DNA from 3 places in the Shewanella eurypsychrophilus genome. Region 1 is predicted to be linked to each of the others. Evidence: predicted binding sites of a transcription regulator. Region 1 holds the regulator's gene; each other region holds the start of a gene.
The links. The regulator MetJ, encoded in region 1, represses methionine synthesis genes. The targets are predictions, from matches to a motif close to TAGACGTCTAGACGTCTA.
Positions count from the first base shown of each region.

Region 1 (10,440 bases):
ACCAAGTTGAGCCTCTTTTTACTGCTGGTGTGGCTTATGACTGGGATAGTCTTACGCTAACTTCGGATATAGATCTTAATGATCATAAACGCTTTAAAGAGTTTAGTGGTACTCAGTATTGGCGTGTAGGAGGAGAGTTGAAGGCGACAGATTGGTTTGCACTGCGTCTAGGTTACCGCCATGACATGAAAGATAATACCGCTAACATCTACTCATTAGGCACTGGCTTTGAATTCGGGCGAGTATTTTATCTCGACTTAACTGGCATGCTAGGTAGCGACGATGCCATCGGCGGGGTTTTACAAACGTCATATCATTTTTAAGAGCAGTTTCGAGGGCGCGACTGCGTCGCTGCGAGGCCGCTTCGCTATGAGTTCGTAAACTCACTTCGAGAGCGGGAACAAGTTCCCTTCGAGTTCGCCAACAAGTTGGCTGCGAGCAAAGAGTAGCAGCCTTTGGCCTGTCTTTTCTCGCAGCAGCTTTGCTGCGTCCTCGCAGGGCGAAGCCCGCACTCGAAGGCCACAGGCCGTCCTCGCAGTGACGAAGTCACGTCCTCGCAGCAGCTTTGCTGCGTCCTCGTAGGGCGAAGCCCGAACTCGTACCTTCTCTTAGCCTAATTCCATTATCGACTTTGCCGCCAATACCGTCGCACAGATTGAACATAATATGAGTGTTGCTTTGCGAGTCCTATCTTTATCAATTCGTCCAACCAGTCTTCCTGCTACTAAGTAACCTAAAATTACAGAGGGTAGCAGCATTAGCGATAGCCAGAGGTGCTTAATACTCAGTAAGCCAGTGATTGCCAGAATAGCTAGAGCTATCATGGAGCTGAAGATAAAGAAAGCCGATAAGGCGGCTCTAAACTGACGGGCATCTTTTCCTGAAAGGAGAATTGCCAGTGGTGGGCCACCGATAGCGGCGATATTGCCAAATACACCAGATATTATGCCTGCGCCAAATAGGCTCTTACGATTCACGGCTATGTTGAGCTTCAGCAAACTCAATATGACTGCCGTGGCAACAATACCCGATATAGCCAGCCCAAGAATGGCTTGTGGTGCATATATCAATAACCCTGCACCGATAAACCCTCCAGGTATTCGCCCAAGTAACGCATATTGCAAGCCATTAAACTCAAGGGCGCCTCGCTCTCGAAATAGGGTCAACAAGGAGATAGAGAAACCCATCATGATAACGGGGGCAGGCACCAATTCAGGATCGACAATATACAGTAGGGGAGAGGCGACGATGGCTAAACCGAAACCGATAAGGCTCTGTGTCAACGCGCCGCAGAAGATGATAAGGGAGGCTAGCGCTAGTGTCGTCGGATCTATCATTGCAAACACGGCGATTTCTCTCAATATTGGGCGATGTCTTGCTAAAACAACTAAGGATCGCATGGCGATCCTTAGTATATGACTGGTAAAGCGTTAAGTGAGTAGGGTTACTCTACATCTTCCCATTCGATACCCATCTGATCCATCAAGCGCTTCACTTCGGCTGGAATGGTATCTGGTTTATCTTTAGATAGATCATCATCGTTAGGCAGAGGTTGGCCTGTGTAAGCATGCAAAAATGCCTCACATAACAGCTCGCTGTTAGTGGCGTGACGCAGGTTATTGACCTGACGGCGGGTGCGTTCGTCGGTAAGAACCTTAAGTACCTTCAAGGGAATAGACACAGTAATTTTCTTTACTTGTTCATTCTTCTTGCCGTGTTCAGCATATGGGCTGATGTAATCGCCATTCCACTCAGTCATTGACTCACCTGTAAATTCAAAATTCGGGGCAGATTTTAACCCTTTAAATTGTGCAGTCAAATTATTGCCTCTTATTTATGACAATTGCAAATAGATTTCTACAAGTTTGGACGTCTAAACGGCTATAACTGGTTGACGCTGGCCTTTCGCTTAGGTACATTTAGACGTCCAGACATCTCTTTCCACTTTTTGTGGTCAGTATGGTGTTCAGTAAATAGTTTAGGAGTAGTAGATGACCGAACGTAAGTTAGCCACAATTGCAGTGCGCCAAGGGATTGAGTCCGATACCCAACATGGTGCCGTGGTGCCCCCTATCTATTTATCTACTAACTACTCCTTCGATGGGCATAAGAATCCCAGAGACTTTGATTACAGCCGCTCAGGTAATCCTACCCGTTCGATTTTAGGTGATGCGATTGCCGGACTCGAAAAAGGGGCGACAGGGGTTGTGACTTGCACAGGTATGGCAGCAATCACATTGGTGACCAGCTTGCTTGGCCCTGATGATCTGCTCGTGGTACCCCATGATTGTTATGGTGGTAGCTACCGTCTGTTTACCAACTTAGCCAAAAAAGGGGCCTTTAAGCTAGCCGTTGTCGATCAGACTGACAATAAAGCGCTTAATGCTGCGATAGCGCAAAAACCTAAGATGGTCTGGCTGGAAACGCCCTCTAACCCTCTGCTAAGAGTGGTTGATATCGAAGAGATCGCTAAAGCCTGTAAGGCCGTCGATGCGTTAGTTGTGGTAGATAATACCTTCCTGTCACCTATTCTGCAGCAGCCCTTGCTACTGGGCGCCGATATTGTTATTCACTCCACCACTAAATACATCAATGGTCACAGCGATGTGGTTGGTGGCGCCGTAGTAGCCAAAGATGCAGAACTCGGCGAGTTGCTTCACTGGTGGTCAAATACCTTAGGGCTGACGGGGTCGGCGTTTGATAGCTATCTGACCCTTCGCGGTATTCGCACCTTAGCGGTGCGTATTCGTGAGCATCAAGCCAATGCTCAGCGTGTTTTAGCTGTGTTAACTAACAGCAATGCGGTCGATAAGGTGTATTATCCAGGTCTTGCCGATCACCCTGGCCATGAGATTGCCGCTAAGCAGCAAAGAGGCTTCGGTGCCATGATCAGCTTCGAGCTTAAAGGTGGAGAAGATGAGCTGGTAGCATTTCTTGACAAATTATCTGTGTTTTCTGTCGCAGAAAGTTTAGGTGGGGTAGAGAGTTTAGTCGCGGTTCCTGCGACAATGACTCACAGAGCTATGGAGCCAGAGGCTCGAGCAGAAGCTGGGGTTAAAGAGACCCTAATCCGTCTTTCAGTGGGTATCGAAGATGCCGACGATTTAGTTGCCGATATTGAAGCTGGACTTGCCGCAGCGGCAAGTTGTTAATTTCGGTAGATAGGAGTTAAAGATGGCGCGTTGTCATTTGCATAAATTTGGTGGTTCTAGCTTAGCGGATGCAGATTGCTACCGCCGTGTTGCTCATATCCTTCTCACTCACGGCAATAGCGATGATCTCGTCGTTGTATCGGCTGCGGGTAAGAGCACTAATTTTCTTTATAAGCTACTAGAACTCAAAGACACTAAGCAGTTGTGGCAAGAAGAGCTACAAGTGCTGATTAGCTTTCAACAGAATCTGATCGAACAGTTGCTCTCTAATGAGCAAGCAAGAAGCTTAAGGGAACGCTTATCTATTGATAAATATCAATTAATTAGTTTGTTCTCATTAGATATTCTTAATGAATATAAACGCAGTGAAGTGGTGAGCTTCGGCGAGCGTTGGTCTGCGCGTTTACTCGCGGCCTTATTGAGAGAGTCTGGTGTTGCGGCGTCGGATATTGATGCAAGAAGCTTATTGATTGCCGATGAAGGTGCCGTTCCTCAAATCAGGCTCGATGAATCCCGCGAACGCGTACAGGCATCAGTTGCGAATCACCCTAATGAGCGTTTGATTATCACAGGCTTTATCTGTGCAAACAGGCACGGTGAGACCTTGCTATTGGGTCGTAACGGCTCAGATTACAGTGCAACCTTGATTGCCAGCTTAGCCGATATTGAACGTGTGACTATCTGGACCGATGTTGAAGGTGTCTTTAATGCCGATCCGAACAAGATTAACGATGCTAAGCTGCTTAAGAGTCTCTCTTTAGATGAGGCTAACCGTTTAGCACACTTAGGCTCACCAGTACTGCATAACCGCTCACTACAGCCATTATTTGATACCCAAGTGAGTCTGGCAGTACGTTCAAGCTATGCATCTCACACTGACTTTACGCTCATCGCGCCTAAGAGTTCTCAAGCTAGCGCGCCAGTGGTGACAAACCTTCCGAGTGTGTCGCTATTTACCTTCAGAATTGCCAGTGATATTGCAAATCTAGCAGACTTGCTCGAAGAGGCGGGTCTGTTGCCGCTTGCTCATTGGAAGCTGGCACATAATTGCGTCGAACTTGCCTTTACTCACGAGAATCAGAAACAGGTTCAAGCAATTTTAGAAACCGAAGCGCTGGGGATCTCAGACTTAAGTCAGAGAGATGATTTAGGCTTAGTGGCGTTAGTGAGCGCCGATGCAGGGCTTTATCGACGCGGCTTTGCCCGATTGTTAAGTCGTGATGCCAGACCGCTATTTAAAGATGGCTTAAGTTTGGTGACCTTAGTACCAACATCGCAAGTCAATTTACTCACTCAGAAGGTGCATCGTCGCTGCGCTGGACCGCGTAAGCGCATCGGTGTGTTGTTATTGGGTATTGGTAATATTGGTGAGGCCTGGATCGATCTGTTTAGCCGAGCTTGCGTCGCGTTAAATAAAGAGTTAGAAGCCAGCGTTGAGCTAGTAGGGCTACTTAGCTCTAAGAAGGCTTTGTTAAAAGAAGAAGGTATCGAGCTAGATTCTTGGAAAGAGGTATTTGAGCAACAGGCTACACCTTGGTTATATGATCATATGTTTGAGCAGTTACAAGCGCTCGATTGTGATGAGATCATCGCCTTAGATATCAGTGCCAGTGCCGATTTGACTCTGCAATACCCTGAGTTTTTCTCTCGTGGGATCCATGTGGTTAGTGCGAACAAGCTAGCGGGATCTGGTCCTTTGGCTTTTTATCGTGAACTTAAACAGCAACTGGGTAATCGCAGACTGTTCTGGCGCTATAATGCGAGTTGTGGGGCAGGTTTACCTGTGCAGCACGCGCTTAATGACCTACATAACAGCGGTGACACCATTGAGGCTGTTGGCGGGATCTTCTCGGGAACCTTATGCTGGTTGTTTGAGAAATATGACGCTAAAAAACCTTTCTCTGAACTGGTGTTAGAAGCCAAGGGCTTAGGGATCACTGAGCCAGATCCTCGTGATGATCTTTCCGGTCGTGATATGCAGCGTAAGTTGCTTATTCTGGCTCGCGAGATAGGTCATGAGATAGAGCTTGAAGATATCGAGCTTAACTCATTAGTGCCTGCGGACTTAGCCGATATTCCATTAGATCAGTTCTTAAGCCGGATCTCAGAACTTGATGGACAGATGCTGCAACAGTTTCAAGCCGCAGCAGAGCAAAACAAGGTATTGAGATATGTCGCTGGGCTTGATGTTGTCGATGGGCAACTAAAAGCCGCTGTCGGTATCGAGTGGGTCGATTGTGAGCATGCCTATGCCAATCTGACCCCAGGCGATAATGTGTTTGTGATCCGTAGTGTCTTTTATCAGGACAACCCTTTGATTATCAGAGGGCCAGGTGCAGGACGAGAAGTGACTGCAGCGGCTGTGCAATCAGATCTTGCGCAGATTTGTCGGGATTTGGTGCAGGAATAAAGCAGGACGCTGCGCTTCGAGTTCGTTCGCAGGCTCACTGCGAGAGCGCTGCGCTACGAGAACGGGAACAAGTTCCCTTCGAGTTCGCCAACAAGTTGGCTACGAGATAAAAGCCAAATCTTGTCCTCGCAGGAACGAAGTTCCGTCCTCGAAGGCGTTTCTCAGCCGTTCTCGCAGCTGCTTTTCTTCGAGTATGTTCGCAGGCTCACTGCGAGAGCGCTGCGCTACGAGAACGGGAACAAGTTCCCTTCGAGTTCGCCAACAAGTTGGCTACGAGATAAAAGCCAAATCTTGTCCTCGCAGGGCGAAGCCCGTCCTCGGAGGCGCTTTCCAGCCGAACTCGCAGTGACGAAGTCACGTTCTCGTAGCAGCTTTTTTTCAAGCTGGCTGCGAGTAAGATCAAAAGCTTTTAAGCTTCTGACTTTTCTTTTCCTCGTAGTCGCAAAGCGACGTACTCGGAGGTGCTTTCTGCCGTTCTCGGAGGGCGAAGCCCGTACTCGAAGGCGTTTCATAGCCGAACTCGCATCCTCGCATCCTCGCAGTGACGAAGTCACGTCCTCGCAGCAGCTTCGCTGCGTCCTCTAGCGACAGCGTCGCGTCTTCATTATATCTTATTAATATTTAGTCCCCTGTTTGCTATTGACTTCAATCTCATTTTCTCTAGTATGGACATATAGACGTCCAAACGTCTAAAAAGATTTGTACTAGGTATCTTATACAGTAGGTATCCATTACCGCTAGTGCGAGCGTTTAGATAGCTAATTTGTAAAGTGTCGTAAAGGGATAAGAAATGGGTTTTCATCATGCACAACATGCAACATCACTAAACCAGAGCTTGGCTGAGCTGAATGGTGATATTAACGTTTCTTTTGAATTTTTCCCTCCTGCTTCACCTGAGATGGAAAAGATCCTCTGGAATTCAGTTAGACGACTAGAGCCGCTCAATCCAAAATTTGTTTCTGTCACTTACGGTGCTAACTCTGGCGTTCGTGACCGTACCCATGGGGTTATTGAGCGTATTCAGAAAGAGACTGATCTGGTTGCTGCGCCGCACCTGACATTAGTCGACGCAAGTGATGAGGAGCTAAAAGAGCTTGCTAAACATTACTGGAACACTGGTATTCGCGATATTGTTGCGCTTCGTGGCGATCTGCCCGAGGGTAGCCCGAGGCCGACTCGTTTCGCTAATGACTTAGTACGTCTACTACGCTCAGTCGCCGACTTTGATATCTCAGTGGCTGCCTATCCCGAAGTGCATCCTGATGCGAGAAATGCCCAGGCAGATCTGATTAATCTAAAGAAGAAGATCGATGCAGGTGCTAACCGTGCAATTACCCAGTTTTTCTTCGATGTAGAGTCTTACTTAAGGTTCCGCGATCGTTGTGTTGCTGCAGGTATTGATGTCGAAATTGTCCCAGGTATTCTTCCGGTAACTAACTTTAAGCAACTTAAGCGCTTTGCTGGCATGACTAACGTCTCTATTCCTAGCTGGTTACACAAACAGTTCGAAGGCTTAGATGATGATCCGGCCACTCGTCAGATGGTAGGTGCTAACGTAGCTATCGACATGGTTAAGGTGTTGTCCCGCGAAGGCGTAAAAGATTTCCACTTTTATACCCTTAACCGTGCTGAGTTAACTTATGCCATTTGTCACACCTTAGGCGTACGTCCTGGGCGATAAATTTTAGCCGCTAGGTTATAAACCTATAAAGTGACAATTCGAATGCCCACTCTTTTGAGTGGGCATTTTTGTCTGGAATTAGATATTTATCGAAACTTCATGTTAGTTTTAGATCAAGCAAACATTTATACCGATTGGTATTAGGTATTAGATATTTAGGGAAGAATGTCATGAGAATTCTAGTCGTACTCATTTTATCTGGATGCATTACGGCGTGTAGCGGGGTTAGGTTCCAATCGAATATCAGCCCTGATTTAGCTGAACATGCTCAAAGCGTTGCGAACGCTGATAAAGTTGTCGAATACAGTGTGGAGGAGATCCAGCGCTATCAAGCAAGGGATTTAGGGCTATTAGTTGCTTCTTCATGTCAGCAAGAACTGCTCTCAGCTAAACCTTCCAAGTATTCTATTAAGCGCGACCTTAAATATCAGACTCAGAACTTAGGTGGCAATGGATTTGTCATCATGGAATGCAGTAATGATAGGTATGCTGGTTGTTATGCTTATTTGGAGTGTAGAGCGCTAGCCTATGACGTTGATTATGGCAGTCGTTAACTTGGGTTAAAATAGAATGATACAAGTAAAACATAGATACAAAGCGAGCTGTCACTGTGGTGAAGTTGTGCTTAAATTAACCTTACCCGAAGGCTTAGTGGACCCTCGTCGATGTGATTGTTCTATGTGTAGGCGTCGTGGGACAATAGTCGCTTCAGTCCCCTTAGCTGATCTTGAAGTGGTTAAAGGGCAAGAGTTACTCACTCTTTATCAGTTTAATACTCATAGCGCTAAACACTTTTTCTGCTCAAAATGTGGGATTTACACCCATCATCAAAGACGCTCTAATCCCCACCATTATGCATTTAATGTGGCTTGCTTAGATGGTGACGATCCCTTCTCACTGCATCAACTACTGAAAGAAGGCGTTACGTTAAAAGATGGGGTTAATCATCCAAGTGACACACCTACTTATGACTAACTCAAGAGCAATTCATGAGTGAAACATGTGTACTAATGAATAAATAAGTGAATAAAGAAGTGAATAAAAAACCGGATAAACAAATGGATAGCCAGGCTCAGTGCCCCTTGTGTCAAAGAGCTAATGGCTGCGCTGTTAATCAGGGTGGGAGCATTAGTGAGTGTTGGTGCAGTGAGGTCTCTTTCCCTTCTAGAGAGCAGATCCCAGAATCTCAACTCGCTAATAACACCTGTATTTGTAGAACCTGCATTGAAAAACTCAAGCAGGAGGAGCTGTTAGGTATCAAACGTATTGATTGATACCTGTGTCTACTTTACTGGGGTCATATAAAACTTACAGCTTAATAGACCGCCGAAGAGATAAGATTTACCCCACGCTGAAAACAACCATCTGTCAGTCTTTTATGCGCAATACCGTGAAGCATGAAGGAGATATTATAGCGATTGCCTTTCACTGGCAGTTTACTGATGACAGCTCCTCTTACGATATAGCTTTCGGTATGGGTAGCGACATCCTTCTTGCGTTCAATCGCTGTCACCTTATAAACCGTGGTGTCTAGCTTTTCATCACCATCAACGACCATCGCCATCTGCCCAGGCTTGACCTGTTTCCAGTCTTCGTTCATTGCGTCGATGGCTTGATTATCATCAAGATCAAAGATGATAGGGTCGCTCAATACCTCTTGGTTACTGTCCGTTTTATCCTCTGTTTCACCGTAGGCTCTTTTGTAGTCGCGGCCTTTTAAGTTATTAAAGTAGATCATTTGTGTCTCGAGATAGATTAGCTATGCTTTAATAAAACATAAAGATATACATCTGTATAGCCTGTTTTTGTAAAACACTGCTTTGAAGTGTCAGTGAACGTAAGCATTAGTTTAGTTTTCAGCTATATATCTGGCGTGAAAATGTTCGATGATAAGAGGTACTGCTGACTGTCATGAAAGAGCTTGTTGTGAAAGAAGTGGCCTTGAAAGACAAGAGCTGCCATCGAATCGGTTTACTGGTCTTTGTGGCGATATTTCTTTGCGGGTTAAGCTCGTGTCAATTTAGCCGTGAGCAGCGGATGAAAGAATCATACTCCGTGCTAGTGCTACTTGCTCATCCAGATGATGAGACTTGGGTTTCGGGAACATTGGCTAAATTGGCCGATAGAGGGCTTGAGGTTATTCCTGTTTATGCGACCTCAGGAGGTAAGGGAAGTGATCGTTTAGATCTGGGATTATCAGGTACTAAACTGGCTAAGATGAGGGAGCTTGAAGCCATTAAGGCATGCCAAGTGCTAGGTGTGAGCCCGCCTATCTTCTTGCGCTTTGCTGATGGCAAGTTAACCCATCTTCAATCTCAGCTATCTAATAAATTTAAAGTGATTGTCGAGCGAGTGAACCCGGCATGGGTCATATCATTTATGCAAGGTGGGATCACTGGTAATCGAGATCATAGAATAGTGAGTAAACTGATCACACGAGATCACTCTACCCGTGCTGTCTATTTTGGGCTATCCGATACCCGAGCAAGGTCTTTGAGCCATGCAGCACAGAAGTTTGACTTCAATTACTCTGTCACGGCGCCGGTTGATGATAATGAGGTAACTCATCGAGTCGATGTATCTCAATACACCCATTTACGTATTCAGGCTATGTCTCAGCATATAAGCCAATTTCCGCCTGTTATGATAAATGCATTTACAGATTTTGTTAGTGCTTCATCTTTTGAAGAGTTAGTAGTGTCAGATGATGTAGAGAACCCTAAAGCGTTAGAAAAATATCTAGATTGACACAGCTTTACCTTTTTTTACCTCCTTAGCTATTTCTCTAATGTGACTGATATACAGCGTGCGATAGCTTTCGGCGGTGATATTTCAATTTCCATGAGCGCCGGTGACTGTATTGTTCAAGCCAATGATATCCCTAACCATGACTTTAATGATGCGGAGGCAAGCTTTGCCACTAATGTGTCAGAACAAGACTCTAACTATGTGCTAACGAGCCAACCTCAGCAGGCGCAGAATAGTACAGCTTTAAACCTAGGAGTGACCAATGCTGTGATGCTCAATGGGGTGGTGATCGATCTGTTAGCGGCGGCCTGTTATGGCGTAGGTAACGAGCCATTAGGGCTGGAGAAGATAGGTTGTGGCCAAGATCAGAGTGATAACCCTTGGCGTTACGACCCTATGTCAGCGCTAAATAACTTTGGCACAGATGCACATAATGCTCATGTGCAACC
Region 1 is NZ_CP045503.2:735,885-746,324, forward strand. Features, by position in the region: gene FM038_RS02970 (conjugal transfer protein TraF) at 1-323, shown strand, start outside; gene FM038_RS02975 (sulfite exporter TauE/SafE family protein) at 609-1,346, opposite strand; gene metJ (met regulon transcriptional regulator MetJ) at 1,445-1,759, opposite strand; gene metB (cystathionine gamma-synthase) at 1,992-3,152, shown strand; gene FM038_RS02990 (bifunctional aspartate kinase/homoserine dehydrogenase II) at 3,175-5,562, shown strand; gene metF (methylenetetrahydrofolate reductase) at 6,353-7,243, shown strand; gene FM038_RS03000 (hypothetical protein) at 7,414-7,797, shown strand; gene FM038_RS03005 (GFA family protein) at 7,814-8,218, shown strand; gene FM038_RS03010 (cysteine-rich CWC family protein) at 8,266-8,517, shown strand; gene FM038_RS03015 (hypothetical protein) at 8,559-8,981, opposite strand; gene FM038_RS03020 (PIG-L deacetylase family protein) at 9,281-9,991, shown strand; gene FM038_RS03025 (YHYH protein) at 10,034-10,440, shown strand, end outside.

Region 2 (10,440 bases), 320 kb from region 1:
ACGAGCTGCAGCGAATCAAGATAACCTGATCGTGCAAGAAGATACAATGAGGCTAAAAGATAAGGTCGAATCGTCGAATTTAGAAAAAAACAAGGTGATTCATTTTGTGCTTACTTTAGTGACATTTGGTGCGTGGGGACTTGTGTGGTGGTGGTTAATCTTAAAGTCAGAAGGTAAAACTGAGCAATTTTTTCGTGGCTTTGATGATGCTTACTGGAGCTATCTTATTGAAAGAGATCAGCCGCCTGCATCATTACATAAAATGAAACTCGACTCAGAGCATAAGCAAGGGCATTTTGATGCTTGAATGACTTATTCGGATAGGCATTATTCTCGTTTGAATATTGTTTAATACCGTTTCATTTTTTAAAGTAAAAAACCGCCAATTGGCGGTTTTTTAGATCTGCCATGGTGTAAGCATATGGGTTAGATTTTACTCAGTACTAGCTGAGTATCGCCCTCTGTATCTTTCAGCAGCAGCTTTCCTTTAGATATCTGGCCTGAGACTACTTTAGGCATAGCGCTCATGACGCGCTGCTCTTGATCCATTAATGCATCCACGCAGGCTTTCATTGTGCTACCTGCTGGGCTGAGTGTGAGAGCATCTTCCGTTAGTGTATATTTGCCAAAGAAGCTATTACAGCTGTTATTACCACTAAGCTTGCCTTCTTCAGCAAAAATGAGTTGAGCAGGACTATAATCGATTACTGGTTGACCTTTGATAGCTTCAATATGCCAGGTACCTGTTAACGCCAATCCTTTAGATGACATTGGAGTCTCAGTCGTACTTTGGCAAGCGGTTAATCCGAGTAGGCTAGTAGCGATGATAAAATATTTTAAAGACATAACTGGGATCCACAAAAATTTATGCTTATATTGTGGCAAGTTTAAGGCAAGATAAAAAGCAATAACTCGATATAGGGGCTTAAAGTGTAATGAAAGCGATAAAACTATTGCATTGGCTAGGTGTCATGCTGCTTCTTGGTGGGATCGGAGGTTATCTGTTTACAGAAGTGACACTTGAAATATCCGGTATGGTATTGGTGTCTAGCATGATTGGTTTAGGGGCTGTATTGATGTCGCCCTTTCCCATCGTATTATTTATACAATGGGCAAGAGCACAGGAAAATAAGTAGAGCAGTGCTCGCTTATCTTGAGCTTACTGAGCGGGCATATTCAATAACTCAAGCCTATTTACCTCAAGACTTTCAGTTGCTTGCTCTTGCATTGGGAGCAGGCTGATTTGAGTGTCAGGCGTGAAGTAACTCTGTCCTATAGCAATCCGTATCGCGTTCGCTTCTTTGAGCAGTTGTTTTTTCAATCTCAGAACCAGAGAGTCTAAGTTTGATTCATTATCGATAAAACATAGGATGATAAACTGGTTATCACTAATCCTTGCCGAAACATCAGCATCTCTTAGGCTGTGATGGATAATCCTAGCGACTGAACGCATAATTTGTTGACTGGCATCACTTGTCTGTTTATTTTGTTCATCAAATAGAACTTCAATAAGAATAATGCCTGCATGGGAGCCAAAGCGACGACTTAAGCTTAATTGTCTTGGTGCCATTAGGCTAAAACCATATTGATTCAGCATACAGGTCTGATCGTCCTGAACTGATAACATTTGAACTTTCTGCATTAAGAAAAGATGCTTTAACTCAGCCTGTATTAGGGCTTTGGTGGTTTCAATCACAGGAGTTAGACGCTCTTGATGTTTATCTTGGCCCGGTTCGCAGATCAAAATACACCCAAATAACTCTCCGCTGGGCCAAAATATGAGTTGGCATAAGAGTCGCTCAAATTGGGATAAACTCGAGTTAAGCTCCTCTCCTTGTACCTGTGATAAACCATAGCCAGGTTGAGACTGCATCTGATGTAATAGCCCAGCATCCAAAAAGGTTGTTCCACCACTAAGCCCATGAGGCTGTTTTTGGCGGGCGCAGACGATTTGGAAGCTATCTTCTGAAAGCTGTACAATGACACTCGCTTGAGAGCGGTAGAAGCTATTGAGTAAGTCGACTTGCTGCTGCCATCGAGTCAAGCTGATTGCTGGATGATCTTGCTCTCTTAGCCAGACTAAATGATGATTATTTTGCGCCAGCATGAGTTTTCTCACTTATTTATTACATTGAGTCTTTATACCTAATTGGTATTAAGACCAATTCACAGAAACGACGGTGTAAGCATACTGAATTTTCCAAGTTAATAACATGTAACTTTGTCTGTTTTTTGAAGAACAGAGTGTTCTTCCAATGTAAAAGGGATCGTTGGTTTAGCTTGAATGACACTTGAGACAACTAGTGCATATCTTATGCCTTTTCTCTGTGTCGTTTCTGTTACGTTCTCGCCTCTAAAAGCTCAGTCTCCTCTTCTCGTTTAACTTGTTCAGACTTCAGTCCTTTTTTAGATTCATTTAGCATAGGCGCAAGCTTTACTGTTGAGTCTGGAGTGAAATAGTTACAGCTGGAATCGACTTTTAATTGCTCATTCTGCTGAAAAACAAGCTTATCAACTCGTTTGCATATATGCAGAAGATCTCTTTCAGAATCGACAAATACCAGTACAACAAACTGGTTATCATCATAATGGGCCGCTATATCAGCAGTTCTTATGGTGTCCTGAATGATAGTACCTAGTAACCTGTGGTGTTTCTCCTCTATATGCTCTGCACCATAATCAGAATAGAGTTCGAAAAATATAATCCCGGCATGGGCGCCGAATCGTCTTCCTAGACTTAGTTGCCTAGGCGCCATCATAATGAATCCATATTGGTTTAGCATGCCAGTCTCTCTATCTCGCATAGATAGAGACTCTATCCTCTGAGTTTGGCAGTACAGAGTTAACTCTTGCTGCAGCAGTACTTGAAATGGCTCGAGCATAAATGAATTAGAGGCAGTGGGTGAAGTTTTAGCATTCAAGACGCAGATACAGCCAAAATGGGTACCATCAGGCCAAAGTATGGGGCGGGTTAGTAGGTTTTGAGCCTGGTCGAATTCTTCATGGAGATCGATGTGATCATGATTGGTTAAATCAATATTGAGCCCATCAGGCAATGAGCGGACTAAGCGTTGGAAAATTTTGTGATCGCGTGGAAAAGCCGTTCCCGTTGTAAATTCTCTGCTTTGGCATATTGAGCTGACAATCACTTCAAAGTTGGCCCCAGTTTCCTGAATGATAAATACCACATCCGCTTCATAGTAGCGCTTCATTAACTCACACTGATGCATCCAACGAACTAGATTGAGCTGGGTATTATCACTTTCGAGCAAGCTAATACGGGTGTCAACATTTTCAGGGAGCATGGGAACCTAGGGAAAGTTGTCTAGTTATTTGGTAATTGTGGTCGTCAGATCGCCATTAAGCAAATAGCGACCTATTTGGCATTCACGCCTAGAAGGATATTTAGCCGACCTTAGGGGGATTTAGGTATATAATCAAATTCATTTTCTTGAATATTTTTCAAACATTAGTAAAGAGTGAATACCTAAGTCATGAATATCAGACCTGCCACAATTGGCGATCTTAAGCAGCTTGTAAAACTCGAACAGATACACCTAAATGATGAACTTGGTGATGGTTCACAAGACTATGGACTGGATGGGCAAACTTTTGATGAAAGTGAGTTAAAAGAGCTTATTGAGAGGCACTGGATTTGCGTGGCAGAAAAGGAAGTTGCTGACAATTTAAGTGCTGAACCCGGTGACATCCTTGGTTATGTTATTGCTGGTCGCTGGGCTTTTTTTGAATCTTGGCCCATATACAGAAACATTCTTAAGAATATAAAAACCTTGAGTATTGAGGGGCAAGCCTTGTCTATTCGTAACTCCTGCCAGTATGGCCCAATTTGGATCAAAAAAGAGTGTCGAGGGCAAGGGATATTTGAGGCTTTGGTTGCTGGAATTACTATGCAGGTTAAAGCGGACTTTTCCTATATGCTGACGTTTATTGCTGAAGATAACTTAGGCTCTTTTACTGCGCATACTAAAAAGGCTTCTATGCAGGTGCTGGACTATTTTACCTTCGATGATAGAGATTATTATCTATTGGCCTTATCGACTTGAACTAGATGTTCAAAGAGCGCTGCATAAATAACAATTAGCTTAGGGGTCATGATGAATAAAGAATATGAAAAAGATGTAATACAGCCAGTTCAAAATTTGCTGGCACCTTATGCCAACCAGACGTTATCGGCTTTTGACAACTCGAAGCTGGTCATTGCAGTTATTCATGCAGCTTTTGAGAAGACTTCAACCTACTTAGCTGAGCCTCCAATTGCCTATGAAGTCGCAATGAGTGTTGACGACCGCGTTGAGTCAGAGCATGACAAGAGTAAAAACAGTGCACCTTTTTATTGTGTTAAATGGCAAAATATATGGGTACATTGTGGTCTAACCAATGACTATAGTGCTTCGATTCAGCTGTTTTCTCATCATGAAGAAAATGAAGGCGTTGGTGATATGGACTTCATTGATCGCCTTTCTTTAGGCTCGACAATATTGAGGGAGATCAAGGTTCCAGTGATGTCGCTGCAACAAGTCGAGTTTATGTGTATGGAGTATGCACATTTTGACCATTGTTAATCGATTCGCTATTGATTCTTTCCTATTAGGTGTAGAGGCGCAGCGCTACTTAAGTAAGCCTCATCGACTTGATCTAACTTGTTGAAGCGGATCATTTCTCGGATGCCATCGATATAAGCTTGACCACGTTCTGAGTATTTATCTAATGTTCCAGCTAACACTGGCCCTGTTATCGCTTGTTTATTACCACGTAGTTCTGCGCGTAAATCACGCAGTCGTTGATAAGCACTATTGGTATTCAAGTTGAACATATAGCCTTCTACCGATGCAAGCGGGCTATCAAATCTGGCTAATCCATAATTACCTAACTCTTTACGTTGCTGCTTGGGGATCATGCCATTGCCGCTGAAATCCCATTGACCAAAGAAGGCATTTCCTTCCAAGGTAAATCTAGAGGTGGCCCAGCCGCTTTCTTCGGCAGCCTGAGCTAGCACGAGTGAAGGTGGCAATACATCTACCTGACGCAATAAGCGGGTGCGTAGCTCTTCAGTAATCTGGATATTGCTATCTGTTATCGTCTTATACTTTAACGCTAACTGCAGCAGCTCAGGTGCATCAAGTGATGCGTTTTCTATCAACTGACATTCTAATAGAATATTTTCATTAGAGACTAAAATGAGTGGCGCCATCAAACGGAAAAAGACCATTTTTTTCTGTTGCACTGGAATTTCGTTAGATGTTTTATGCCAATTATCGCTGACCTTCTCAAAGGTCAAGCGAGGCACTTCACGGTTGCCATCGAGCCAACTTTGGGTGTTGTAGTTAAGAGAATCGAATAGAGAAATAAGATCATCGAGGGATTCTAGAACTATATCTTTTGGGGCACTGCTGGGGATATTGTCACTCAGCTGGGGAAGATTGTCGTTTAATCGTTCAGCATCCGATTGCGCCATTTTCTTATCTGTATTTTTTACATCACTTGGCCCGTTTGTGAAATTATCCACTCCCCACCACAGTGAAGTCCCTATTAAAAGCGTCGCCAGCAATAGTTTTCCTATGTTACTTCCCATTGTCTCTCCGAGTTCCAAAAATGAATTAGCGGGCAAGCCTGCTAACTTACAGTATCGCAACTTAACACCAGCTTAACCTAGCAGAATGGCTACAGATGTGTAGAACAAAATAGTGAAGGGGATTTTTTCCTGGCATAAAAAAACCGCCAAAAGGCGGTTTTGATGTTTCAGCTGTGATTAGACTCGTTAAACGAATTAAAGCTTAGCTGCAGCTTTCAGCTCTTCAGCCTTGTCGGTACGCTCCCAAGGGAACTCCTCACGACCAAAGTGTCCGTATGCTGCTGTTGACTTATAGATTGGGCGAGCCAAATCTAACATCTCTGTCAGGCCATATGGGCGAAGGTCGAAGTGCTCACGTACAAGCGCTATTAACAAGTCTTCAGCAACTTTGGCTGTGCCGAATGTTTCAATGCTGATAGAGGTAGGCTCTGCAACACCAATCGCATAAGACACTTGTATCTCACAACGGTCAGCAAGGCCTGCTGCAACTATGTTCTTAGCTACGTAACGTGCTGCGTATGCGGCACTACGGTCAACTTTTGATGGATCTTTACCTGAGAATGCGCCACCACCGTGACGTGCCATCCCGCCGTAGGTGTCGACGATGATTTTACGACCGGTTAGACCACAATCTCCCACTGGACCACCGATAACAAAACGGCCTGTTGGGTTGATGAAGTATTTAGTGTCTTTAGATAACCACTTAGCCGGTAATACTGGCTTGATGATGGTTTCCATTACGCCTTCAATCAGGTCTGACTGGTTCACGCTGTCACAATGCTGAGTCGAAAGAACAACGGCGTCGATACCTGCGATGCTGCCATCGCTATTATAAGCAAACGTGACCTGACTCTTCGCATCTGGACGCAACCAGGTAAGGGTCTTGTCTTTACGCACTTCAGATTGACGCTTCACGAGTGCATGTGCATAAGTGATAGGCGCAGGCATGAGTACGTCGGTTTCGTTGTTGGCATAGCCAAACATTAGACCTTGGTCACCAGCACCTTGCTCTTTAGGATCGGCGCGATCAACACCTTGGTTGATGTCTGGAGACTGTTTACCAATGACATTTAATATCGCGCAAGAGTCAGCATCGAAACCCATATCAGAATGAGTGTAACCAATTTCACGTACAGTCTTACGGGTGATCTCTTCGATATCAACCCAAGCTGAAGTTGTCACTTCACCACCAACCATGACCATGCCGGTTTTTACATAGGTTTCACAGGCAACACGAGCTTTAGGATCTTGCTCTAGGATTGCGTCTAGTACCGCATCAGAAATCTGATCGGCGATTTTATCTGGATGACCTTCTGATACTGATTCAGAAGTAAACAAGTGCTTTGCCATGGTGGGGAGTCTCATCGTTGAACAATTTGAATGTGTAGAAGTATCTACATCTAGACGTCTATATTAATTCAAAAATGGCTATTGATCACCCCTGTTCGTTAAAAAATCACTCATATTGTGACATTGAAGATACATAATAAACGTGTTTTTAGGTTATTAGCTCTTAATTATCAGTTGTATAGCCTAATAGTCTATGCGCGCATGAAATCAGGTAAATATTTGTCATATCAGAGCAATAGCCAATACTCTGTTTCCATATGGTGGTTTCATCCCTACTACTGATGGGGAAATATTACGATTTGGTGAATTATCGTTTGCGTCCATGGGTTATGTGGGCGAAAATATGGCTCCAAAATTTGCAGTAGAGCATCGGTTTCGATTTAAGTGCTAATTTATATGGTACTCGATGCTTTATACCTCAAAACCAAGCAGGAGAGAGCATGTCATCTCGTAAAGAACTCGCTAACGCAATCCGTGCATTAACCATGGATGCCGTTCAAAAAGCCAATTCTGGTCACCCAGGTGCACCAATGGGGATGGCCGATATCGCTGAAGTGCTTTGGAATGACTTCCTTAAGCACAACCCAAATAACCCAGAGTGGGTTGATCGTGACCGTTTCGTCTTATCAAACGGCCATGGCTCTATGCTTATATACTCTTTGCTTCATCTGACAGGCTATGCACTGCCTATCGAAGAGCTGCAAAACTTCCGTCAGCTGCACTCTAAGACACCTGGCCACCCTGAATATGGTTACACTCCGGGTGTTGAAACGACCACAGGGCCACTTGGCGCTGGTATCAGTAACGCTGTAGGTATGGCAATTGCTGAGAAGACATTAGCGGCTCAGTTCAACCAGCCTGGTTACGACATCGTCGATCACTTCACCTACTGTTTCTTGGGTGATGGTTGTTTGATGGAAGGCATCTCACACGAAGCCTGTTCTTTAGCGGGAACCTTAGGCCTTGGTAAGCTCATCATGTTCTGGGATGACAATGGCATCTCTATCGATGGTCACGTCGAAGGTTGGTTCACCGATGATACACCTAAGCGTTTCGAATCATACGGCTGGCATGTTGTTGCTAACGTAGACGGTCATGATAGCGCTGCTATCCGTGCGGCTATCGAAGAAGCTAAGTCTGTTACTGACAAGCCTACAATGATCTGTTGCAAGACGACTATTGGTTTTGGTTCTCCTAACAAGTCTGGTACTCATAACTGCCACGGTGCACCACTGGGTGATGCCGAGATCACAGCAACCCGTGAATTCTTGGGTTGGGAGCATGGTGCTTTCGAGATCCCTGAAAATGTATACGCAGGTTGGGATGCAAAAGATGCTGGTGCGACGAATGAAGCCAGCTGGAATGACAAGTTTGCCGCTTATGAAGCTGCATTCCCTGAACTTGCTGCAGAATATAAGCGCCGCGTGATCACTGGCGATCTTCCTGCTGATTTTGAAGAGAAAGCTCAAGCTTTCATTCAAGAGTGTCAAGACAAGGCTGAAGGCATTGCTAGCCGTAAGGCATCTCAAAATGCTATCGGTGCATTTGGTGCTATCTTACCTGAAATGTTAGGTGGCTCTGCCGACCTCGCAGGTTCTAACCTGACGCTTTGGTCTGGTTCTAAAGGTATTCAAGATGATCCAGCCGGTAACTACATCTATTACGGTGTACGTGAATTCGGTATGAGCGGTATCATGAATGGTGCATCACTTCACGGTGGTTTCATCAACTATGGTGCAACCTTCATGATGTTTATGGAGTATGCGCGTAACGCGGTACGTATGTCTGCGCTTATGGGTATTCAAAACGTCTGGGTTTACACTCATGACTCAATCGGTCAAGGTGAAGATGGTCCGACTCACCAACCAGTAGAGCAACTTGCTAACTTGCGTATGACTCCAAACATGACAGTTTGGCGTCCATGTGATGCGGCTGAAACTGCGGTTTCTTGGAAGTCTGCTATTCAGCGTCGTGATGCGCCTACGTCACTTATCTTCAGTCGTCAGGGTCTTAAGGCTCAGGCTCGTACTGCAGAGCAGTTAGCTAACGTCGCTAAAGGTGGTTACACCTTAATCGATTGTGCTGGCACACCAGATTTGATCCTGATTGCTACCGGTTCTGAAGTTCAGCTGGCTGTCGATTCAGCTGCTGCATTGACTGAGCAAGGTAAGAAGGTACGTGTTGTATCTATGCCTTCTACTAACGAGTTCGATAAGCAAGATGCGGCTTATAAAGAATCTGTGCTACCAAGTTCAGTGACCAAGCGTGTTGCAATTGAAGCGGCTCATGTCGATTTCTGGCACAAGTATATTGGCTTCGGCGGCGCTGTTGTCGGCATGACTACCTTCGGTGAGTCAGCCCCTGGTGCTGATTTGTTGAAGCACTTTGGCTTCACTGTTGAGAACGTTGTTGCTGTTGCGAACAAGTTAGCTTAATAGATCTGCTTTGCATTTCTATTTTATGCCACGCTGTGGCGTTATCTAGTTTGTGATGAGTCTAACGGCTTACTTCATATGGCATGTTTAGCCATAAATAATGAAGTAGGCCGTTGTTCCATCAAAAATAGCAGTTTAAAACTGTTTATGAGATAAACATTGCTAATCAAATAGATTGGCCATTTATCACGTTTCATTGATTTTCATTGGTTAATCCAATATCGGTTAGCCTAATGTTTAGTGAACCATGATAAGTGAAATTTTTTGTTGGTAATAAACTTGAAGAGATACTTGATGAGAGGGTGATCAGGTGTTATCAATACCCACAGTTTCTTTATAGGATGATAATCGCGAAATGATCAGAGTTGCAATCAATGGTTATGGCCGTATAGGTCGCTCAATTCTTCGTGCTGTCTATGAGTCAGGTAAGCGAGATCAGATTCAAATAGTCGCTATCAATGAATTAGCTAAACCTGAAGCAATTCTTCATCTCACCAAATATGACACAACCCATGGCCGCTTTCAGTCTCAAGTCGAATTGACTATTAGTGACGACTGCCTGCAAATCGGCGATGACTCGATTCGCTTGTTACACGAGCCTGATGCTAGCAAGCTCCCCTGGGGAGAGCTCGACATAGATATCGTCTATGAGGCGACTGGGGTGTTATCCGATAGAGCCAGCTGTGAGGCTCACATCCATGCGGGGGCTAAGCAGGTACTCATCAGCCACCCCTCTTCGAGTGATGTGGATGCGACAATTGTCTATGGGGTGAATCATGAACTGTTACAGGCTGAACACACTGTTGTGTCCAATGCATCCTGTACTACAAATTGTATTGTGCCTGTCATCGAAGTGTTAGATAAACACTTTACCGTTAAGAGCGGTGCTATCACGACCATACATTCTGCAATGAACGATCAACAGGTGATCGATGCCTATCATGATGATCTGCGCCGTACTCGAGCCGCCGGTCAATCGATTATCCCTGTCGATACTAAGCTTGCCCGAGGTATCGAACGAATTTTACCGCAGATGAAAGACAAGTTTGAAGCTATCTCAGT
Region 2 is NZ_CP045503.2:1,054,812-1,065,251, forward strand. Features, by position in the region: gene FM038_RS25415 (DUF4234 domain-containing protein) at 1-307, shown strand, start outside; gene FM038_RS04330 (META domain-containing protein) at 427-846, opposite strand; gene FM038_RS04335 (hypothetical protein) at 936-1,136, shown strand; gene FM038_RS04340 (GGDEF domain-containing protein) at 1,160-2,107, opposite strand; gene FM038_RS04345 (GGDEF domain-containing protein) at 2,340-3,305, opposite strand; gene FM038_RS04350 (GNAT family N-acetyltransferase) at 3,495-4,064, shown strand; gene FM038_RS04355 (hypothetical protein) at 4,116-4,583, shown strand; gene FM038_RS04360 (glucosaminidase domain-containing protein) at 4,592-5,593, opposite strand; gene metK (methionine adenosyltransferase) at 5,789-6,943, opposite strand; gene tkt (transketolase) at 7,384-9,378, shown strand; gene epd (erythrose-4-phosphate dehydrogenase) at 9,734-10,440, shown strand, end outside.
Region 2: the regulator MetJ is predicted to act here: its motif matches at 6,987-7,004, upstream of metK (methionine adenosyltransferase).

Region 3 (10,440 bases), 2.5 Mb from region 1:
CAGTCCAAGATAAACCCGATGATTCATTTTGGGCACGCTTTAAACGTGATTATTTACATCGATTTTACTACAAAATTTTAACCACTCCACCTAAAGACTTTATTGACTCGTTACAAGATTCTACGGTACTAGAAGGCAGTCATATTAAAAATGCATTGTCCGGTAAACAAGGCTCAACCTGGCGCCTCACTCCCGATAATAAAGCGGTGATACTTGCAGCTGCTAGCCCTATTTGGATTGATGATAAAGTGATGGGCGTCGTGATTGCCGAAGAGACAACTCACGGGATCCGCACATTACGTAATAAAGCATTAGAGAAACTCTTTAATGTCATACTCACCATCATGAGTATGGGAACATTGTCCCTGTTCTTCTTTGCGTCCAGTATCTCTAGCCGGATCAGAAAGTTAAGAGACGAAGCTGAGGAGGCTATCGATAGCCAAGGACGAATTCGTAAGACGATTTTAGGTTCAGAAGTCCGCGATGAAATCGGCGATCTGTCTCGTAGTTTTTCAAGCATTGTCAGTCGCTTAGGGCAATACACACATTACCTAGAAAATATGTCATCACGTTTATCCCATGAACTCAGAACCCCTGTTGCAGTGGTGAGATCTTCACTCGAGCATTTAAGCCTGCAACACTTAGACCCTGACACGCGTAAATACGTTGATCGCGCCGAAGAAGGTGTTAGCCGACTCAATATGATCCTGAACAATATGAGTGAAGCCACACGATTAGAAGAGAGCCTCTCTAATGCTGAGAACGATATTTTCCCGCTATCTAAGGTCATTTCCGGCTGTATGCAAGGCTATCAGCTCACCTACCCTGAAAAACAGTTTGTGGTCTCCATTACCGATGAGCCGTTAACAATGACTGGCGTGCCTGAATATATCGCGCAACTGATGGATAAATTGATTGCCAATGCAATGGAGTTTAGTAATGAAGGTACGCCAATTACTGTCACGCTAGAGATGAAACATAGACAAGCTGAATTAGTGGTCTCCAACTTCGGCCCGATACTTCCTGATAAAATGGCTGAGCAGATATTCGAATCCATGGTCTCAGTGCGTCAACAAAAAGCACAAGATAAACCGCACTTAGGTCTAGGACTTTATATTGCACGTCTTATTACAGACTTTCATGAGGGGACGATTAAAGCACGTAACCTCACCGTCGAAAATAAACCTTCTAGCCAAGAATTAGCGCTATCTGGAGTGGAAATAATCGTGTCACTCCCCTATATCAAAGACAAATAAATACGATAGAACAGCAATAGTTATCTTATAAAATAGATAGTAGTAAACTGAACTGACACTTTTTTTTAGCCATTTAGATGTTAAGATGGCTAAACGTTTTATCAGCAACTTGCTTGTGGATGTGTGCCTTATGAAAAATGAAACTAAAATCATTACTGTTGGACGAGATAAGAAGTGGACCAAAGGCGTGATTAACCCGCCAGTATTTCGTGCATCGACCATGGTATTTGACACCATGGAAGAGATGCGGTTCGCCACTAAAAATCGCGCTAAAGGCGAGATGTTTTACGGTAGACGTGGCGGTCCAACTCACTTTGCTTTTCAAGCGGCTATAGCAGAACTAGAAGGTGGCTTCGGTACCGCACTTTATCCATCAGGTTCAGCCGCCATCAGTGGTGCACTTCTATCATTTTTAAAAGCTGGCGACCATTTACTCATGGTAGACAATGCTTATGAGCCAACCAGAGATCTGTGTAATAAGTTACTCGCAGGTTTTGGCATTGAAACCACCTATTACGACCCTATGATTGGTGAAGGCATAGCAGAGCTAATCAAACCCAATACTAAAGTGTTGTTTCTAGAGTCCCCAGGCTCAGTAACCATGGAAATTCAAGATGTACCCACCTTGAGTAAAATTGCCCATCAGCATGACATGATAGTGATGTTAGATAATACCTGGGCATCCCCAATAAACTCTCGTCCTTTTGATATGGGTGTAGACATTTCGATTCAGGCTGCCACTAAATATATTGTTGGCCACTCTGATGTCATGATGGGCACGGCGACTTCAAATGAAGCACATTGGGATCAACTCAGAGAAAATAGCTATCTTATGGGTCAATGTACCTCTCCTGATGACGTCTATCTAGCCAACCGAGGTCTCAGAACCCTTGGTATTCGTATGCAACAGCATGAGCAAAATGCGCTTAAAGTTGCTAACTGGCTGCAAACCCGTCCGGAAGTTGATCACCTAAGGCATCCAGCCTTCGAATCATGTCCAGGTCATGAATTTTTCAAACGAGATTTTAGTGCTTCAAATGGCTTATTTTCATTTGTCCTTAAGCAAGGAGATCTCAAATCTGTCACCGCATTAGTTGAAAATATGCAGTACTTTAAAATGGGCTTTTCATGGGGCGGATTTGAAAGTCTTATTTTAGGTGTATTTGGAATCGACAAATTGCGAACAGCAACCCAATGGGATAGCAGTAAGCCACTGATAAGATTGCATGTTGGCTTAGAAAACCCAGATGATCTGATTGCCGATCTTGAGGCTGGATTTGAGCGTTTCAATGCCGAATTAAAACGCTAACAGCGTTTCTATTAAAGCCGCCTAACCAGCGGTTTTTTTATCCTTAATCAAATCCATTTCCTAAGTAATTTCAGTAAAAAGTCACTCACCCTCTTGCCAACGAAATGGCTCTCCCATTTCAATCACGTTACCGTTATCAATCACTAAACTATCGTTATCAGAACAAAAATACACTTGTGATATGCCCTTACTTAATGCTCGCAGTTCTTGTTCGATAATTGCAGGCGTTTGCGTATAAGAAACATGGGGAACAAAGTGAAACGGCACCGCAGATAAACCGGATAGCACCTGTAAGCCCACTCTGTTTATATCACCACATAAACTTGCCGTCTCGACAGACGGAGTCATTATCATAGCGCCCGCACTGACACCAATCAGTGCGCCACCCTCTGTCACATATTGACGAAGGACAGGAAGTAACCCACGATACCTAAGCCACTTGAGGAAACGATAAGTATCACCTCCGGATAAATGAATCACATCGCAAGCTAATAACTGCTTTAGGCTGGCTTCATTGAAACCGTCTTCCAACTCTAAGTAGCAATTGAGCCTACCACCTAACCTACTGTACATTTGCTGAGTAGAGACATAGTAACCTCTGCCTGGGTCTGGCTGTGAGGCGATATGGCCAATGTGCTTCAAGCATGATCCCAGTGAATCCACCACATATTTTATCGCAGCAACTCCATTATCAGTATTGGGATCACTGACGAATGCCAACATCATAGCTAGTTCCTTATTTTTATGGGGTGTAGACTAGTCATCTAATGCTAATACCAATCGGTATAATGCCTCAATAGCCTGACTGCATTCTTCTATTAAAAACCTGCTTATGCATAAATAGCATCACACTAGTTTATAAGAGCGTATACTTTTCAAGCAAAAGCAGCATAATTTCTCATTATTATCCTTAGAGTGTTTTTTGTTTGTCATGTTTGTTGTTAACATAATGGATCATCTTGTCTATTTTTAAATTTTTATGTTTGGGGTTTTTTAAGTCATGTCCAACTGGTTTTTTCCGATTATCTCCCTTCCCCTCGTCAGCTTGCTGTTTACCACTACAAGCTATGCAAATTCAGATTTTCAAGGGATCAGCGATACGTTTAAATCGCAATTTCATAGCCAATTGAAAAAAAATAACGTCCCTGGTGGTGCATTTGTCATTGTTGAAAATGACCAGATCCTCAAAATGGGCGCATTCGGTAAACGTAAAAAAGGCGGTAGTTTAAATGTAAACACTGATACGGTATTTCGCTTAGCGTCAGTATCTAAGACCTTTGCAGGTTCATTATCCACCATGCTGGTTCATGAAAATAAATTTTCCTGGGATGAACCATTACAAAAATACATGCCTGAATTTAGCCTTGCCGATCCTAAAGCCAGCAGGGAAATTAACTTAGGCCACCTAATCGGCCAAAGCACAGGGCTTATGCCGAACAGTTACGATAATATCCTCAATGCCAACGGCAAGCTGAAAAAAATCATTCCTAAATTTTCAAAGCTAACGTTAATGTGCTCTCCAGGCAGTTGTTATAGCTACCAAAATATTGCTTTTTCATTTATGCAGCCAGTGATAGAGCAACAAACTGGAAAAAGTTATTCAAACCTTGTTGAACAAAGAATTTTCCAACCTTTACATATGGATACAGCATCTATTGGCATGGATGACTTTTTAGCCACTAAAAACCGAGCTAGTCCGCATATAAAGACCCGTTCAGGCTTTAAAAAAGTGAAGGTAAAGCCTAATTACTACCAAGTAGAACCCGCCGCTGGTGTCAATGCCAGTATCAAAGATCTCTCCAAATGGCTGATTGCCAATTTAGGCAATAACCCTGAGGTGCTCAGTCCTCAATTACTGGCAGAAATTAAGACTCCAGGGGTACGAACAAGCAAAGAGCTTCGCCGACGTGAGTGGAAAAGATACTTAGACGATGCTCATTATGGTAAAGGGTGGAGAGTCTATAATTTTGAAGGTGAGGAGCTGGTTTATCATGCTGGCTGGGTTGCTGGTTATGTTGCAGAAGTTGCTTATTCACCACGCCTCAATATTGGTATGGCCATGTTACTCAACGGCGAATCCCGAGTGATGGCCAAGTTAGGCGCCAATTTTTGGCATAATGTGATTAAACAGCAGGCTAAACTCTCAAAGGAAAAAGCCAGTCAAGTTGCCGCTCGTTAATGATGTAAACGACCCCTTGAGCTGCTTTGCATCACAGCAGCTCAAGTATTATCTAATGCATACTTTAGACAGGGTTGTTAATATCCACGAAGATGTGTTCAATATCAAACTCTCTCGCTAGATGCTCTCCTAACGCTTGAATACCATACCTTTCGGTTGCATGGTGTCCAGCTGCAAAGTAATGAATACCTAACTCAATAGCACTGTGGTAAGTCCTTTCAGACACTTCACCACTAATAAAAGCATCTACACCTAAGTCTGCTGCATGATCGATGTAATCCTGAGCACCACCTGTACACCAGGCGATACGTTGAATTTCAGCGCTATCATCACCAATATGCAACGGCTCTCGATTAAGTACTTTTGCCAAGTGAGTGGAGAAATCTTGCGCCGTCATTGGCGTATCAAGGCGACCTTGCCAGATTAATCCCTGTGCCACTCCTTCAACGGCCTCCGCATCTGAGATATCCAATTTACGTCCAAGCTCGGCATTGTTGCCAAGCATAGGATGTGCATCTAGGGGCAAATGGTAACCAAACAAATTAATATCATGAGTTAACAAGGCTTTAATTCTTCGCTGTTTCATTCCAGTGATAACTTCAGCTTCACCTTTCCAAAAAAAACCATGATGGACTAATAACGCATCAGCATTAAGCTCGATCGCTTTAGCTATTAGAGCTTGGCTAGCGGATACACCGGTAACAATTTTCTTTATCTCAGCGCGACCCTCTACTTGCAAACCATTCGGCGCATAATCTTTAAATTGAGAAACTTGCAAAAACTTGGAGAGGTATCGACCTAGCTCAGTACGTGTCATTGAGACGCCCTTTAAAAAATGAACCACAAGTGTAACGCATGCACAGGTTTGGTTCCAAGACCTCGTTACCTTGTTAATATGGATCACACGATATCCTTTAATTAACTTGATAAAAATCAAGTTAATTAAAGGATATCTAGAAAACAGCTGCAAAAAACAGCAAAAACATACCTATTTCAGCTAAAATTGGACTTTTTAGTCATTTAACCTATAAAATTACTTCAAACCTTCAAGTAAACATTAAAAAATAAATAGGTTATTACTATGTCAAAACTGACCAAAGAAGAGGTTATCAGCGCCTTAGAGTCTGCCCTTGCATCAAAGCAAGGTTCGGCTGTAACGATTGAACAGAAAGGAAGCTGGTACAAAATCGATGGCGGTAAGTCATTACGCTTTAGCGAATTAGAATCAATGCTTGCCGAATTAAACGGCGGCACAGCTTCTGCTGAAGTGACTAAACCAAAAACTCAGCCTGCTGCAAAAATAGCAAAACCGAAAGCTGAAGTTAAAAAAGTTCCAGCGAAGAAAGCGTCAACTAAAGCAGTTAAAACGGCTAATTCTCAAGGTGGTAAAACACCAAAAGAATTATGGCGTGAGAAGCTTGCAGGAAAAGGTCAGTTACCTCGCGGTTTCTAATCTTTTACTGAAAGTGGGCTAAAACAATAAGGGGCCGATGGCTCCTTGTTATTTTAATATGTCAGTAAACATAAGTTACATTGCGATATCAACTCTCACACTTCCCTGAAGATATACGACTCTAACCTCATCACCAGGGTTAAATATCATTCCAGGATCAAGATCCTGAATGATCATGACTTGCTCACCACCTTCTTGTGTGACCATGAGTTCGACCAGTCTAAGCTCTTGATAATAGGAGCTATCCCCGTATCGATTACCGACACCAGCTCCAATTAATGCCCCCAGTACAGTTGCAACATCTTGACCGCTCCCGCCGCCAAACTGATGGCCTATGACTCCACCAAGCAAAGCGCCACCAAAAGTCTTCCAGCCAGTATTTCTATCTTCGACGAGCTGTTTTTCAGTAATATTTCTGACCGAAGTCACACTAGCATAAATCACTTTTTCTACCGGAACAGCTTGGTTCCTTTCGTAAGCTGCTGAAACATGAAATGAAGCAGCTAAAGCAATAGATAAACTAAGTAACAAAGCAAAACTAGGTTTCAACATGATCAAATTTCCGCTAAATTGTAATAAGGTCCCATAAGGATAATTTTACCCAATTGTGAACTCTCTGTCCTATTTAAATCATCAACTCGAGCAGTTTCCAGAGCCTGAGCTAGCACTCACCGACCCTAACGGTCTTCTGGCTATCGGCGGAGACTTACAACCCGAGCGCTTGCTTAACGCATACTACGAGGGGATATTCCCCTGGTTTAATCTCGATGATCCTATCTTGTGGTGGTCACCCGATCCTAGAGCGGTATTTGTACCTGGAAGCATGAAGGTCAGTCGAAGTTTAAATAAGTTTTTAAAGAAGCAAACTTGGACCTATACCGTCAATCAGGCTTTTGATGATGTTATCAAGGGCTGCGCTCAACCACGGGCCTCTCAAGATGGCACCTGGATCACCACTGAAATCCAGCAAGCCTATCAAGCACTGCATCATCTAGGGAAGGCTCACTCGGTTGAAGTATGGGACAAAGATCAGCTTATTGGAGGCCTCTATGGCTTAGCTATTGGTCAGGTGTTTTGTGGTGAGTCTATGTTTCACTGCCAAACTAACGCCTCTAAAGCTGCGATGTTAGCGCTGCACCAACATATGCTAAGATCAGGCTTTAAACTTATTGATGCCCAAGTGGTGAACCCTCACCTAGCATCTTTGGGTGCGATTGCATTAAAAAGAAAAGATTTTATCAATTTACTCAAACGTTTCCGCCAAGGCGAAGTATCAGAAGAAACCTGGTTACCACAAGAGGTTCACCTTGAGCTCTAAATCACAGCAAGTCTCAGTCGGGATCACCAAGAGCTTTCCCTGTAGCTATCTTGACAATCAACTGGAGCAGCTTTTAGTGCTTCAAGAAGAGAGTGTCGATCTGGCATTATTCGAACAACTGCTTGCATTAGGCTTTAGACGCAGTGGTGGCACCATTTATAAACCTCAATGTCCGCACTGTAGTGCATGTCTGCCAATCAGGATCCCAACGGATGAGTTCACACCATCGAGAAGACAAAAGAGAACACTTAGGAATAACCGTGATTTAATATGGAAAATTGTCGACAAACAAGCTGAATATCACTATGCCTTGTATGAAATCTACATCAACCAACGACATAATGATGGACCTATGTATCCTGCTTCAAGAGAGCAATACCAACATTTTATCGGCTCGGCTTGGCTCGATCCCATTTTTATTGAACTTTGGAGCGACAAAAAGCTCGTTGGCGTCGCAGTGACTGATATTTTGCCAAACAGCCTCTCAGCCATCTATACTTTTTTTGCGCCCGACGAACACAAACGCTCTTTAGGATCGTTATCGATTTTAATCCAATGCCGATTAGCTAAATTAATGGGCAAAGGCTTTGTGTATCTTGGCTACCAAATTGATGAATCCAGGAAGATGAACTATAAAAGAGACTATACTCCATATCAAATTTTGACTGGTAATGGCTGGCTGCAAATGCCTGATGACACGTAATTTAATTATTATATTGTGCTAATATCACTTTAAAGGAGTATTTATGACCGATAAGTTAACCTGTTCTTTACAGCACGGTGAATTTGCGGCATGATACGCCCGTTTTTAATATTTGAAGGCTAACAGGATAACTGATTAATGGCGAAAGAAGACAACATTGAGATGCAAGGCACGATCCTTGAAACCTTGCCGAACACAATGTTTCGTGTAGAGCTAGAAAACGGTCACGTCGTGATTGCACATATCTCAGGTAAAATGCGTAAAAACTACATCCGTATTTTAACAGGCGATAAAGTGACAGTTCAGCTGACCCCTTACGATTTGAGCAAAGGTCGCATCGTCTTCCGTTCACGCTAAGTTAGCTTAGAACAAAATTTCAAAAACCGGCAGAGCCGGTTTTTTTAGTTAATCGTATTAAAAAAGGCTGCAGATGCAGCCTTTTTTTATTGTTGGAAAAAAGGTTAACTGGTGACCTTTTCCAAGCTTTGCGTCGTGATCACTATATCTCCATCCACACTATCAACATTGACTTCACCGCCCTTCTCTAAGTCACCAAATAGAATTTGGTCCGCTAGAGGACGTTTGATCAACTCAGTCACCACTCTGGCCATAGGTCTTGCACCCATTGTCTTATCGTAGCCTTTCTCAGCCAATAGCGTACGTGCTTCATCACTAACATGCATAGTGACACCTTTATCATCGAGCTGCGCCTGGAGCTCTACGAGGAACTTATCGACAACCTTAGCGATCACTGTCATATCAAGATGATTAAACCAAATAATTTCATCTAAGCGATTTCGGAACTCAGGTGAGAAAATCTTATTAATTTCAGATAAGGCATCTAAGCTGTGATCTTGCTGTTTAAAACCTATAGATTTACGTACCGTCTCCTGAACACCAGCATTAGTGGTCATAACAAGTGTCACATGTCTAAAGTCTGCTTTTCTGCCGTTATTATCTGTCAACGTACCGTGATCCATCACCTGAAGTAGCAAGTTATAGACATCCGGATGCGCTTTCTCTATTTCATCGAGTAACACGACACAATGAGGATTTTTGATCACCGCATCGGTAAGCAAGCCACCTTGATCGTAGCCAACATAGCCCGGAGGCGCACCGATCAAGCGTGAAACAGTGTGACTTTCCATGTACTCTGACATATCGAACCGAGCCAGATTGAGCCCGAGACATTTAGCCAATTGACTGGTCACCTCAGTTTTCCCTACGCCAGTAGGACCCGCAAATAAGAAACTGCCTACAGGCTTCTCTTCACCAGTAAGACCACTACGAGACAAACGAATCGCAGAGCTTAGGCTCTCAATCGCATTGTCCTGACCAAACACGACCATCTTAAGGTTACGGTCAAGGTTTTTCAGCATATCCTTATCAGTTGCTGATACCGACTTCTCAGGTATTCTGGCAATTTTAGCGATTATTGACTCAATCTCAGTTTGACCAATTGTCTTTTTACGCTTACTCGCTGGCTGCATTGCCATACGAGCACCCGCTTCATCGATAACATCAATGGCCTTATCAGGCAGGTGTCGATCGTTAATATGTTTATCTGACAATTTAGCCGCAACACTCAAAGCCGCAAGGGTATAGCGGACACCGTGATGTTCTTCATACTTTGACTTTAAACCTCGAAGGATTTTGGTCGTTTCGGCAACAGATGGTTCATCGACATCTATTTTTTGAAAACGGCGAGCCAAAGCGCGATCCTTTTCGAAAATACTCTGATATTCCTGAAAAGTCGTTGAACCCATACACCTAAGCTTACCGCCTGAAAGCAGTGGTTTGAGCAGATTCGAAGCATCCATCACCCCCCCAGATGCAGCGCCTGCTCCTATAATTGTGTGGATTTCATCAATAAACAGTATGGCTTTCTCATCCATTTCTAGCTCTTTAAGAAGACTTTTAAAACGTTTTTCGAAATCGCCACGATACTTTGTACCTGCAAGTAATGCCCCAAGATCCAGTGAGTAAACGGTCACATCATTCATCACATCAGGTACTTCATCATTGACAATTCTGTACGCCAAACCTTCTGCAATAGCCGTTTTACCAACACCGGCCTCGCCCACGAGCAGTGGATTATTTTTTCTGCGACGACATAAGATTTGAATTGAACGTTCAATCTCTTCACTTCGTCCGATTAACGGATCAATATTGCCTAGTCGCGCTTGTTCATTTAGATTCGCCGCAAATTGCGATAGCTTACT
Region 3 is NZ_CP045503.2:3,258,581-3,269,020, forward strand. Features, by position in the region: gene pdsS (proteobacterial dedicated sortase system histidine kinase) at 1-1,256, shown strand, start outside; gene FM038_RS13770 (cystathionine beta-lyase) at 1,387-2,565, shown strand; gene FM038_RS13775 (Type 1 glutamine amidotransferase-like domain-containing protein) at 2,647-3,291, opposite strand; gene FM038_RS13780 (serine hydrolase domain-containing protein) at 3,566-4,744, shown strand; gene FM038_RS13785 (Nif3-like dinuclear metal center hexameric protein) at 4,809-5,561, opposite strand; gene FM038_RS13790 (hypothetical protein) at 5,826-6,197, shown strand; gene FM038_RS13795 (outer membrane lipoprotein) at 6,273-6,749, opposite strand; gene aat (leucyl/phenylalanyl-tRNA--protein transferase) at 6,805-7,515, shown strand; gene FM038_RS13805 (arginyltransferase) at 7,505-8,218, shown strand; gene infA (translation initiation factor IF-1) at 8,357-8,575, shown strand; gene clpA (ATP-dependent Clp protease ATP-binding subunit ClpA) at 8,680-10,440, opposite strand, start outside.
Region 3: the regulator MetJ is predicted to act here: its motif matches at 1,331-1,348, upstream of FM038_RS13770 (cystathionine beta-lyase).